3 regions of the Solibacillus sp. FSL K6-1126 genome follow, and region 1 is predicted to be linked to each of the others. Evidence: riboswitches for the same ligand, from Rfam matches in the RefSeq annotation. Region 1 holds a riboswitch; each other region holds the start of a gene.
The links. A riboswitch is a leader RNA that binds a small molecule or an ion and turns the genes downstream of it on or off. The one in region 1 is predicted to bind lysine.
Positions count from the first base shown of each region.

Region 2: linked by a shared signal. The riboswitch ahead of MHH44_RS10505 (transporter substrate-binding domain-containing protein) and the one ahead of MHH44_RS14675 (aspartate kinase) in region 1 are both predicted to bind lysine.
Region 3: linked by a shared signal. The riboswitch ahead of MHH44_RS01970 (amino acid permease) and the one ahead of MHH44_RS14675 (aspartate kinase) in region 1 are both predicted to bind lysine.

Region 1 is NZ_JBBOPD010000001.1:2,949,736-2,954,026, forward strand. It holds gene MHH44_RS14665 (succinate dehydrogenase cytochrome b558 subunit) at 28-642, opposite strand; gene MHH44_RS14670 (YslB family protein) at 914-1,330, shown strand; gene MHH44_RS14675 (aspartate kinase) at 1,427-2,659, opposite strand; lysine riboswitch at 2,751-2,929, opposite strand; gene uvrC (excinuclease ABC subunit UvrC) at 2,962-4,291, opposite strand, start outside.
Region 2 is NZ_JBBOPD010000001.1:2,144,396-2,148,686, reverse strand. It holds gene MHH44_RS10515 (2-oxoglutarate dehydrogenase E1 component) at 1-171, shown strand, start outside; gene odhB (2-oxoglutarate dehydrogenase complex dihydrolipoyllysine-residue succinyltransferase) at 265-1,518, shown strand; lysine riboswitch at 1,664-1,851, shown strand; gene MHH44_RS10505 (transporter substrate-binding domain-containing protein) at 1,966-2,802, shown strand; gene MHH44_RS10500 (amino acid ABC transporter permease) at 2,927-3,673, shown strand; gene MHH44_RS10495 (amino acid ABC transporter ATP-binding protein) at 3,675-4,291, shown strand, end outside.
Region 3 is NZ_JBBOPD010000001.1:399,156-403,446, forward strand. It holds gene MHH44_RS01960 (restriction endonuclease) at 1-284, opposite strand, end outside; gene MHH44_RS01965 (CynX/NimT family MFS transporter) at 346-1,545, opposite strand; lysine riboswitch at 1,701-1,881, shown strand; gene MHH44_RS01970 (amino acid permease) at 1,974-3,431, shown strand; gene MHH44_RS01975 (RNA 2'-phosphotransferase) at 3,687-4,291, shown strand, end outside.

The sequences.
Region 1 (4,291 bases):
CTATGTAGTAGTGAACAAGTTAAGTGATTAGACGAATGCTAAGATAGCTGCAACACCAACGATTGCTAATACTACGAAAATTAACAACGTAACATAAGTTGCGATTCGTTGAGATTTGTTTGATTGCGTAATACCCCAGCTTACTAAGAACGACCATAAACCGTTCGCTAAGTGGAATGCTGCTGAAACGATACCTAAGATGTAGAATACTAACATTAATGGATTGTCAACGATTTCAACCATCATATTAAATTCAACTTCAGCACCGAATGCTTTTTGGATACGTGTTTGGAAAATATGCCACGCAATGAAGATTACAAGGAAAATACCTGTGAAACGTTGCAATGCAAACATCCAGTTACGGAATGTGCTGAATCGTCCAGTATTGTAAGTTGCAGTAAATGCAATATACACTCCATAGAATCCGTGGAACATTAATGGAATATAGATAATGATCCATTCCATCGCTAACAACAACGAGTGTGGAAGTAATTCCATAACACCTGTTGCGTTATTGTAAGTTTCTTCACCGCCAACTGCAGTGAAGTTCAGAAATAAGTGGAACACCAAGAACAACCCGACAGGAACTACACCTAATAACGAGTGTAAGCGGCGCCATAAAAATTCACGATCTTTCGACAAAACTGTTACCCCCCTTAGTACTTGAAATACACATGCGCAACGTCTCAAATTTGTAAAAGTTGTGATGTTGACTGCGCATTTCATCATGGTACAATATTATGACATGTCCATTGTACTCTCAACAGATACTAGCGTCAAGGCAACGCGGGATATTTTATAATCATTTTAAAGACGGTTTTACGCTGTTTTGAGAACTGTTTTTTCTGCTTATAACTCATTTTTTCATGAAAGAATGAAAATTATAAGAAAATTTATGAAAGAGGTTTTTTATATGGAAGGGTACAAAATGAAAACGATTCCAACTTTTGGGTACGAAATCATTCGTGACCATCTTCTTCCTTCTATTTTAGGTAAGCATGAAGAAGATGTTTTATATTGGGCAGGTAAAGAAATTGCAAGAAAGTTCCCATTGTTTTCTATGGATGAACTGCCTTCATTTTTTATGGAAGCTGGATGGGGCCAGTTAGTTCTGGAAAAAGAAACGAAGGATGAACTTCATTACATACTTTTGACGACAGAAGAACTGCCACTCAATATTGTACAACGTTGCTTCCGTCTTGAAGCTGGCTTTTTAGCAGAACAAAAACAAAAGCAGCTTGGCTATTTGACGGAATGCTATGAAGAAAAAGATAATGACAAACATGTCGTAAAATTTACGTTAAAATGGGATTTAAAAGAGAAGATTTAGCCTTCACCTTATCATAATCAATAATTGCTGAAGCAGCAAATTTACTCAATAAAAAAGCTGGAAATAAGCCATTACAGCTCATTTCCAGCTATTACTTTAAGAAGCGGTTACTTCTTTCATCGCCAAATTGAACTCCTCATGCAACACATTCGCAGCACGAACCATCTCATCCTGTGGGATAACGACAGACACTTTAATTTCTGAAGTACTGACCATTTTTACAGGAATATGTTCGCGACCCAACCGTGCAAACATGCGTGCGGCCACCCCCGGATTGGATGCCATGGCAGAACCGATAATAGATACTTTCGCTAAACCTACTTCAAAATCCGCAAAACTAAAGCCAAGCGACAGTTTACTAGTTTCCAATACCCGTAAAGCTTCCGCAAACTCATCTTTCGAAATTGTAAAGGAAATGGTCGGCTTCACGCCATCAATGACTGCTTGCACAATAATATCCACATTGATATCATTTTCTGCTAAAACACTAAACACTTCTGCCAATGACGCGGTTTCATAAGAATCATAGCCTATCGTCAAACGAATTATATCCGATTCGTAGGCTACCCCGCGTACAAGTAAGTTTTTCTCCATGTCTACATCCCCTTTAATAAAAGTGCCTTCCACGTCTTGTACGAAAGAGCGTACAATGAGCGGTATATTATATTTCTTGGCAAGTTCAACCGCACGTGGGTGCAAAATTTTAGCTCCTAAATTTGCAAATTCCAACATCTCATCATAAGAAACTTCCGGAAGTTTCCTGGATTCTTTAACAATTTCTGGGTCTGCCGTGAAAATCCCTTCAACCGATGAAAAAATCTCGACACGCTCTGCTTCAAGAGCAACCGCCAATGCAACCGCTGAAGTTTCAGAACCCCCTTTGCCGAATGTTGAAATATTCTCTGTCCCCGTAACTCCTTGAAAACCAGCTACTACGACGATTTCTCCTAATGCTAAATATTCCTCAATCCGTTTACTATCTACATGATCAATCCGTGCATTGCCATGTTTTTGATTTGTTTGAATGCCTGTTTGCCAGCCAGCAAGCGACACCGCTTTACCACCATGCTCCTGAATTGCCATCGCCAGCATTGCACTTGTCATTTGTGTTGCAGATGCGACAAGCGCATCCATTTCCCGTTTCGACGGCTCATCGGTAATTTCGGCAGCATATTGTCGGAATTCTCGTCGTAAAGCGGGCATTGAAGAAACGACAACGACTAAGTTTATGCCACGTCCTTGCTCTTTTATCACTTTTTTAGCTACCTGTACTATTTTTTCCGGCGTAGTCAGTGCCGGACCACCAAACTTTACTACAACTGTCTCCATTTTTTCCCCTCCTTGAATAAAACCGAAAACAAAAAACGGCTTTCCATGTTCATGGAAAGCCGCCGTCAATACAAATAAATAGTTATAAGTTTTTCAGGATAGCCCTCCAGAACAAAAAGCTCTGACAGTTTTACATCTCTTAAATGCAAAACCAGCAAACTACGCGAACAATACGCACTTCACTTCGGCAGGACCCCCTTTCGATTGCTGTCAATGGAATTGTTCCTCCTCAAGCAATGTACTATTGAATACTGCACCTCTATCTTAGTAAATATTGAATTGTCTTAAATATTAGCATAACACTATTCTTTATTCAATGGTGCTTCATGAAAATGGCGATAAATAACTTCCGCCAATTTTGCCGGAACACCGGACTCCTGCAGTTGCAGCTCGCTTGCCTCGCGAATTTTTTTTACGGACCCAAAATGTTTCATAAGTTGCTGCTTTCGCTTCGGACCTACTCCTTCAATTCCATCAAGAACCGAAGTAATCGCATTTGTCTGATGCTGCTGACGTAAAAATGTGATCGCAAATCTGTGTACCTCATCTTGAATGCGCTGCAATAAATAAAAACCGTCACTCGTACGCTTTAACGGAACAACTTCCGGCGGCGTACCAAATAAAAGCTGGGACGTATTGTGCTTTTCGTCTTTTGCCAGCCCCGCTATTGGAATGACTAACCCCAGTTCGTCTTCAATTACTTCTCGTGCAACTTCCATTTGCCCTTTTCCTCCGTCTATGAGAATGAGATCAGGCAATGGCAGATTTTCCCGCAATACACGTGTATAGCGGCGTCGAATAACTTCCTGCATCGCACCATAGTCATCATGTTTAGCCGCTTCTCTTGTTTTATATTTCCGGTATTCCTTTTTCGCAGGCTTCCCGTCTATAAAAACAACCATTGCTGAAACCGGATCAGCTCCATGCATATGACTATTATCAAATGCTTCAATTCTTAACGGCAATGGAATTTGCATCGCTTCGGCAAGTGCTTCACAAGCCCCTACTGTCCGTTCCTCTTGACGTTCAATTAACTGGAACTTCTCGTGAATGGCGATTTCTGCATTTTTCATCGCTAGATCAACAAGCTCTTTTTTTGAACCGCGCTTCGGTGTCACTACTTTAACATCCAACAGCTTTTGTAAAATCGTTACGTCAATCGATTTCGGAACAAAGATTTCTTTTGGTAATAAATGATGCGGCTGTTCGTAAAAACGGCCGACAAATGTTAAAAATTCCTCTTCCGGCTCATTATAAATCGGGAAAATCGATACATCGCGCTCAATGAGTTTGCCTTGACGCACAAAAAATACCTGGACACACATCCAGCCTTTTTCTACTGCATAGCCAAATACATCTCGGTTGCTCAAATCATCTGTTACAATTTTTTGCTTTTCCATAATTTGATCGATATGGGCGATCAAATCACGGAATTCCTTCGCACGCTCAAACTCAAGATTTTCGGCAGCATCGATCATTTTTTGCTGAAGATCTTGCTGTATTTCTTCGACTCCTCCGTTTAAAAACTTTGAAATCTCATCGATCATTTCGTCATACACTTGTTTTTCAATGTCCTTTACACACGGTGCCAAACATTGCCCTAAATGATAGTACAAGCATACTTGATTAGGC
Region 2 (4,291 bases), 810 kb from region 1:
CCAAAAAACCAAGGTTCATGGACATATGTTCTTGAAACATTATATGATATCGCTGAAGGCAAAAAAGTACGCTATGTAGGACGTCCTGCAATGAGCTCTACTTCTGAAGGCGATGGCGATTCACATAAAGCAGCACAAGCTAAATTAGTGAACGAAGCACTTGAAAAGTAATAAATGATTTGTTTAAAAAGAGCTGCTTCTATTTAAAATAGAAGTGGCTTGCTATACAATGAATGTGTAGCGTAATTAAAGGAGGATATGAACGTGGCTGAAATTAAAGTCCCTGAATTAGCAGAATCAATTACTGAAGGAACAATTGCCCAATGGGTGAAAAAAGTTGGAGATCGCGTAGAAAAAGGCGAATTCATCGTTGAGTTAGAAACTGATAAAGTTAATGCTGAAATTATCTCTGAAGAAGCAGGCGTTTTAAAACAAATTTTAGCTGAAGAAGGCGATACTGTGTTAGTTGGACAAGTAATCGCAGTAGTTGAAGCAGGCGAAGGCGCAGCACCAGCACCAGCTGCAAAAGAAGAAGCTCCAGCAGCAACTCCAGCAAAAGAAGAAGCTCCTAAAGCAGCAGCACCAGCACCAGTTGCAGTTGAAGAAACTTCAGGTGAGCGTGTAATCGCTTCACCAGCAGCACGTAAATTAGCTCGTGAAAAAGGCATCGACTTAGCAGCAATTTCACCAGTTGATCCACAAGGTCGTGTACGTGTACAAGACGTTGCAGCACATGGTACAGCTCCAGCGGCTCCAGCAGCAGCTCCAGCTCCAGCAGCAGGCAATGGTCCAATGATCTTTACACCAGCAGCTGATACAGACCGTGTAACAGTTGAAAAAATGAGCCGTCGTCGTCAAACAATTGCAAAACGTTTATTAGAAGTTAAACAATCAACTGCAATGTTAACTACTTTCAACGAAATTGATATGACGAACATTATGGCATTACGTAAGCGTAAACAAGATGAGTTCGTGAAAGCTAACGATATTAAATTAGGCTTCATGTCATTCTTCACAAAAGCTGTAGTAGCAGCATTAAAGAAATATCCATATGTAAATGCACAAATTAACGGTGATGAAATTCACTTAAACAACTTCTTCGATATCGGTATTGCTGTATCAACAGAAGAAGGTTTAGTAGTACCAGTAGTTCGTGATGCAAATGCGAAAAACTTTGCTGAAATCGAGAAAAACATTGCGGAATTAGCTGGTAAAGCACGCGACAAAAAATTAGGCTTAAACGACATGGCTGGCGGATCATTCACAATCACTAACGGTGGTGTATTCGGTTCATTAATGTCAACACCGATCATGAACGGTACTCAAGCTGGTATTTTAGGTATGCACTCAATCGTAAACCGTCCAGTAGCTGTTAATGGTGAAGTTCAAATTCGTCCAATGATGTATGTAGCACTATCTTATGACCACCGTATCATTGATGGTAAAGATTCTGTTGGCTTCTTAAAAACAGTTAAAGAAATGATCGAAAACCCAGAAGATTTATTATTAAATTCTTAATAGTATCTTCTATGCTAATGCGCAGTATGTTATATATTGCGCATTAGCTTTTTTTTACAGCTAACTTTCAGAAAAATGATTGTTGACGGAAATGTCGCAATAATGTAATATAAACATATCAATTTCATATCAAAACCTCACTTTCTCGTGAGGTAGAGGCGCGATACTTAACAGTTTTATATGGAGCCATGAGCTGGCTGTGAAATATAAGAGAAGGAAATATCGCCGAAGTGTTGTAAATGCTCAATTTTACAATGCTGGGTCTGCAGTGAACAATTGCAGAACTGTCTCAATCATCTATATCCCTGATGGTTGAGTTGTGCTATCTCAAAATGGGAACTGTAGAGGATTCGGGCTAATTATAATTTAAACGACCTAAAGTTCTTCTTTTAGGTCGTTTTTTGTATACGTGAACCCCGAAATTTAACAAAAAAGGAGAGATTTTCTATGAAAAAAAGACTATTAATTTTATTGACTGCCATGACAATGCTATTGTTAGCAGCGTGTGGTTCAAGCGATGAAGGTACTACAAGCGGTTCTGATTCAGACAAGAAAGTTATTAAAATTGGTATGGAAGCAGCGTATGCCCCTTTTAACTGGTCACAAAAAGATGATGCAAATGGTGGAGTTCAAATTGCAAGTTCAAAGGAATTTGCAGCAGGCTATGATGTGGAAATTGCGAAAAAAATTGCAGAAGGTCTGGACATGGAATTACAAATTGTTAAAACAGACTGGGATGGCTTAATTCCATCATTACAATCAGGTGCCATTGATCTGGTAATTGCAGGTATGTCACCAATGCCTGAACGTAAGGAAGTAATTGATTTCACAGAGAACTATTACACAAGTGACTATGTCATTGTTGTAAAAGAAGACGGTCCATATGCAAATGCAACTTCGTTACCTGACTTTGCAGGTGCAAAAATTACAGGTCAGCAATCTACAACACATTATGATGTAATCGACCAAATCGAAGGTGTTCAAAAACAAGTAGCGGCAACTGATTTTGGTGCAATGCGAGTGCAATTACAGTCAGGTGCGATTGATGGATATGTTTCAGAACGTCCAGAAGGTATCTCTGCTGAAATGGCACTGAATAATATTAAATACATCGTACCTGAGCCAAACTTCGAAGCAGACGAAGCGTCAACAGCTGTAGCAGTAGGTTTGAAAAAGGGATCAGATTTACGTGAACAAATTAACAAAGTTTTAGCTGAAATTTCGGAAGAAGAGCGTCAACAACTAATGGAAGACGCAATTGCAAATCAACCAGCAGCACAATAATCGTGTCGCATTAACAGTTTTGATGAGGTTGTCTTGCCGGCAAACGGAAGACAACCTTTTTCTATTAAAATTATGGTTTCATACATAAATAGTAGAAACAAAGAAAGAAATGGAGGACAAGGCGATGGCATTTTTAGAATCATCATGGAACTTGTTTACGAACAACTGGGATTTATTCGTACGTGGTGCTTGGACTGCACTTCTATTGGCAATTATCGGGACAATTTGCGGAACTCTGATTGGATTTTTTATCGGGATTATGCATACGATTCCACATCGTAAAAAGAATGTAAAATCAATAGTTTTAAAAGTACTTAATTTCATATTAACGTCTTATGTGGAAATTTTCAGGGGAACGCCAATGATGGTTCAAGCGATGGTGGTGTTTTATGGCCTCGTATACTTAGGCATTGATATTGACCGCTTTTTAGCAGCTTCTGTTGTTATTAGTTTAAATACGGGAGCATATATGGCTGAATATGTACGTGGAGGTATTGTTTCGATTGATAAAGGGCAATTTGAGGCAGCACAGGCGATTGGCATGAATCACCTGCAAACAATGATTCATATTGTCCTGCCGCAAGTCGCACGAAATATTTTACCTGCAACAGGGAATCAGTTCGTAATGAACATTAAAGACTCTTCAGTATTAAGTGTTATTTCGGTTGTGGAACTATTCTTTACGGCAAACTCGATTGCAGGCAGTAACTATAAATATATCGAAGCGTTCTTTATCGCAACGATTTTGTACTTTATTATGACATTTACTGTAACTCGTTTCTTACTATTATTCGAGAAGAAGATGGACGGACCTTCTTCATATAAAGTGGAGCTTATTACCGGCAACAAGTTAGAAAAGGATGGTGAATAAAGTGACAGTTGTAATAGATATTAACCATTTAAATAAAAAATTCGGCGATCATGAAGTATTGAAAGATGTGAATTTCCAGGTAAACAAAGGAGAAGTCGTAACTTTGATCGGTTCTTCTGGTTCTGGGAAATCAACACTGTTACGCTGCATTAATCTACTCGAAACACCAACAGCAGGAGAAATTATCTATAACGGGGAAAATATTTTAAATGACGGTCATCAAATTGAAAAGTACCGTACACATTTAGGGATGGTATTTCAGCAGTTCAATTTATTCAATAATTTGGATGTACTAAATAACTGTATTGTTGGCCAAATGAAAGTGTTGAAGCGTTCAAAAGAGGAAGCAGAACAAAATGCGATGAAATATTTGGAGCTTGTCGGTATGAGTGCCTATAAAAATGCGAAACCGAAACATTTATCCGGTGGACAGAAACAACGTGTCGCAATCGCCCGTGCATTAGCGATGGATCCCGATGTAATGCTGTTTGATGAACCGACATCAGCGCTTGACCCTGAAATGGTAGGGGAAGTATTAAAGGTAATGCGCCACCTGGCAGACCAAGGAAATACAATGCTGATCGTTACACATGAAATGGAGTTTGCCAAGGAAGTATC
Region 3 (4,291 bases), 2.6 Mb from region 1:
CTCACTTTAAATCCGCGGCGCTTAAATAATTCGCCTAAAAATCTCTCAAAATCTTCACCGGTCATTTTATCGACTTCGCGAATGCCGGACTTCCGCAATTTCCTCGTCTTCAGCGATTTCAGCCAAATTTTAAACGCGATATATAGAACGAAATAAGCGACAATTCCCATACCGATGCCTTCAGATGTTTTCGTTACATAAAAACCAGCTGTACCAGCCGATGCGATGAAAAATAGCGGGATTACTGGCAGGCGTTTTTTATTCCGTCTTCTCTTTTTACGCAATAGTTCTGTACTCCTTTTATTTACTACGGTTATTATATCATAAAAGGGTACATACGTTTGGTTATATTGTACGATTGTCTGAGCTCATAAAGGAAGCCAAAAACAATAGAACAGAAATGAGAATGAACAGCACAATCGGGATTGTCCAGCTGTCCGTCAAATCATGTGCAAAGCCGAACAAAACTGGCCCGATTGCGGCAACAAAATAACCGATTGATTGTGCGAAGCCGGAAAGTTCAGCTGCATCATAGGCTGTCTTTGTGCGCAATGAAAACAGCATCAGTACTAAACCAAACGAAGCCCCTCCTGCAAAGCCTAATAAAATCATCCATACGACAGCAAGACTTGTCCATTCCATTAAGACACCAGTAAAACCGACTAAGTAACAAATCGTAAAGAAAATGACGATTGGACGTTGAGAAGCGATTTTCCCTGCAAGAATCGGAATAATAAATGTCATCGGAATTTGTGCAAACTGCATAACGGATACCATCCACCCGGCCGCTGTAGCATCAAGGCCCTGGCTAATGAAGATTTCCGGCAACCATGCAGACGAGCAGTAAAATATGAACGACTGGAATCCCATTGCTCCAGCGACTGCCCAGGCAAGCGGTGACCTCCACATTTGCGTTTTCTTAGTCTGCGATGTCGGCATATTTAATGCAATTTTTTCCTGGCGCAAAATCGGCAGCCAGATTAGTAATGTAAGAATCCCTAAAATAATTGTAATACCTGCTGCGATTTGCCATCCTGCGTTTGCCGCTATAGGATAACTGAAGCCTGCAGCAATTCCGGAAGAAATGTTCATTGAAACGGAATAAATCCCTGTTAATAATCCGATATGTAATGGGAATTTCCATTTGAAATAGCTAGGGATAAGAACATTCCCGAATGCAATTGCGACCCCGATTAATATTGTTCCTATAACGAGTAAAGACGTTGCCCCTAGCGAACGCAGTAAAATCCCTGCACAAAGTAAAATGACGGAATAAAATAATGTCCATTCAATCCCAAACTTACGGGCAATGCGTGGTGCAAATGGTGATACAACCGCAAAGGCAATTAAAGGAATGGTCGTTAAAAAGCCTGCAAGAAAGTTCGATATCCCAAGCCCTTCACGTATAAATGAAATAATCGGGCCGATCAATGTAATCGGTGTACGTAATGTGGTCGCAAATAAAAATACGGCTACCATAAAATAGATGAGCGGTCGGTTGGATAGTATTTTTTTGCTATTTTGATTTACTTGTTGTGTGTCCATTTTCGATTCTCCTTTTGTATGTTGATATATGTTAGAGTAGTGTGAATACTCATAAAAAACAGAATAAAGGTGAAGCCATTGCTATCAAAAAAATGTTATGTTAGACTTTTAATCATTGATTCAATTAAATTAAATAAAACATTACCTCATGTAAATTATGAGGTAGAGGTCGCAATCATTAAGACTAGTATAGCTGAGATTAGGAAGAATCGGTGAAGCTTTATGAAAGGAATGGTTGCCGAAGTGTTATTTTTCTTCTTGAAAATAATGCTGGGGCTGTTTCCGATAAGGAACAGAACTGTCACATGTGTGAGCATGTGTTGAGCTATCTTTCAAGTTTGATGAGGTGTAACTATAACCATCACAAAAACTTGTGGTGGTTTTTCTTTTACACTTCACCAACAAAACAAAAAGGGAGTTTTATATTCATGAGTGAGATTAAAATAGATCAGCTCGGTAATAATAACGGGTTGAAAAAAAGTTTAAAAAGTCGCCATGTAACGATGATTTCGCTTGGCGGAACGATCGGTACAGGTTTATTCTTAGCATCAGGTGGTGCGATTGCACAGGCGGGTCCTGGTGGGGCATTGCTCGCATATGCGCTGATCGGCGTTATGGTGTATTTCCTAATGACATCATTAGGGGAAATGGCTGCCTATATGCCAACATCCGGTTCGTTTAGTACGTATGCAACAAAATTTGTTGATCCGGCTTTAGGCTTTGCGCTTGGCTGGAACTATTGGTACAACTGGGCGATTACAATTGCAGCAGAAATTGCGGCCGTTTCGTTAATTATGAAATACTGGTTCCCGGACAGTTCTTCAATGTTATGGACCATTTTATTTATCGTAGTTGTTTTATCATTTAACTTAGCGTCTGTAAAAGCTTTCGGTGAAGCGGAATACTGGTTTGCGATGATTAAAGTTGCAACGGTAATTGTCTTCATCATTGTCAGCTTCTTAATGATTTTCGGAATTTTAGGCGGGAACGATCCGGTCGGCTTTACGAATTTCTTCAAAGATGATGCACCGTTTAATGGCGGTTTCCTTGCACTGTTCGGTATTTTCCTTGCAGCCGGTTTCTCATTCCAAGGTACGGAAATGCTTGGGGTAACGGCAGGGGAAACAGATGATCCAGGCAAAAACATTCCAAAAGCAGTTCGTTCAGTATTCTGGCGTATTCTGTTGTTTTACATTTTCGCAATCGGTGCAATCGGATTACTGATCCCGTATACGGATTCACGTCTTTTATCTGAAGATATTGCGACAAGTCCATTTACATTAGTATTTGAAAACCTAGGTGTGGCGTTTGCGGCATCTGTTATGAATGCCATTATCTTAACGGCTATGTTATCTGCAGGGAACTCAGGATTATATGCAGCTAGTCGTATGCTTTATCAGTTAGCGGTAGATGGAAAAGCACCGAAACTTTTCATGAAAGTAACATCGCGTGGTATTCCAATGTATGCACTTTTAGCTACATTAGCAGTCGGTTCGTTAGCATTCCTGGCATCCTTTTTCGGTGACGGTGTTGTCTACATTTGGCTGTTGAATGCGTCCGGTATGTCCGGGTTCATCGCTTGGCTCGGTATTGCCATCAGTCATTATCGCTTCCGCCGTGCATATGTCGCACAAGGACATTCATTGAGGGATTTACCGTATGTATCCAAATTCTTCCCATTCGGACCGCTATTCGCGTTTGCCCTATGTATGATTGTCGTGCTAGGTCAAAACTATATGGCATTTACGGGTGGAACAATTGACTGGTACGGTGTCGTCGTTTCATATATCGGCTTACCATTGTTTGCCGCTTTATGGTTTGGCTACAAATTTAAACATAAAACGAAAATCGTTCCTTTACAGGACTGCGACTTATCAAATAAATAATTAATTTCTGAAACGCAATGTGAGCTTATAGGCTTTCATTGCGTTTTTTGTTGTATTGAGGATTATTTGTCTTCAAGTGAGGAATATATAGGGGAAAGTGAGGATTAAGTGAGAGTGATTGAGTATTATGCTAGACTGATTGAGGACAACCAGTATATAACTGAGGATTAAATTTCCCGAGTACGATTGCTGCAACAGTGGTATTATAAAAGAAATAAAAAAATGAGTAACGCTGAAGAATAAGGAAGTGAAAACATGCCTATTTCAAAAGGTTTCTATAAAAAAGTCTATCCTTGGTTAACAGGGGAAGATGATAAAAAGGTGATGTATCGACCGTTTCTCACAAAAGGGAACCCGTACAAATCACGTATTTTCCTAGTAAGCTCGCATGCGGTGCCGCTATTTAAAGTGGAAGACCGTAGTGAGCAGACTTTTGCAGATTCATTAGTGAACAGAGATCTTTTCCAGGATCTATATTTAAGTGAAATTAAAGGGGCACCCCGTGAATTTAAAGGTTCATTGCAGTTTGAAAATTGGCTGGAAAACAATCATCACGAATCGCTCATTTATACGTCGCTGAATACATATCAGCTGGAATCAGCCGATGAAGCGAAAGTAGCGAAAAAAGAGGATACCGCTAATTTTGAGCGGGGAAATCTCATTTTTAAAGAAGTAATGGATGAGTTTCAGCCGGAAATTATTATTTTGCAAGGGACTGCCGCATACGAGCAATTTAAAGCGCGGTATGCTGACCGTTTAGTCATTTATAATGAAGATGTAACAAAAGTGCAATTACTCGAACAGACCGGACCGTTTGCGGAAATGGTATATGAAGATGGCAAAAAGGTGATGATTTTTGT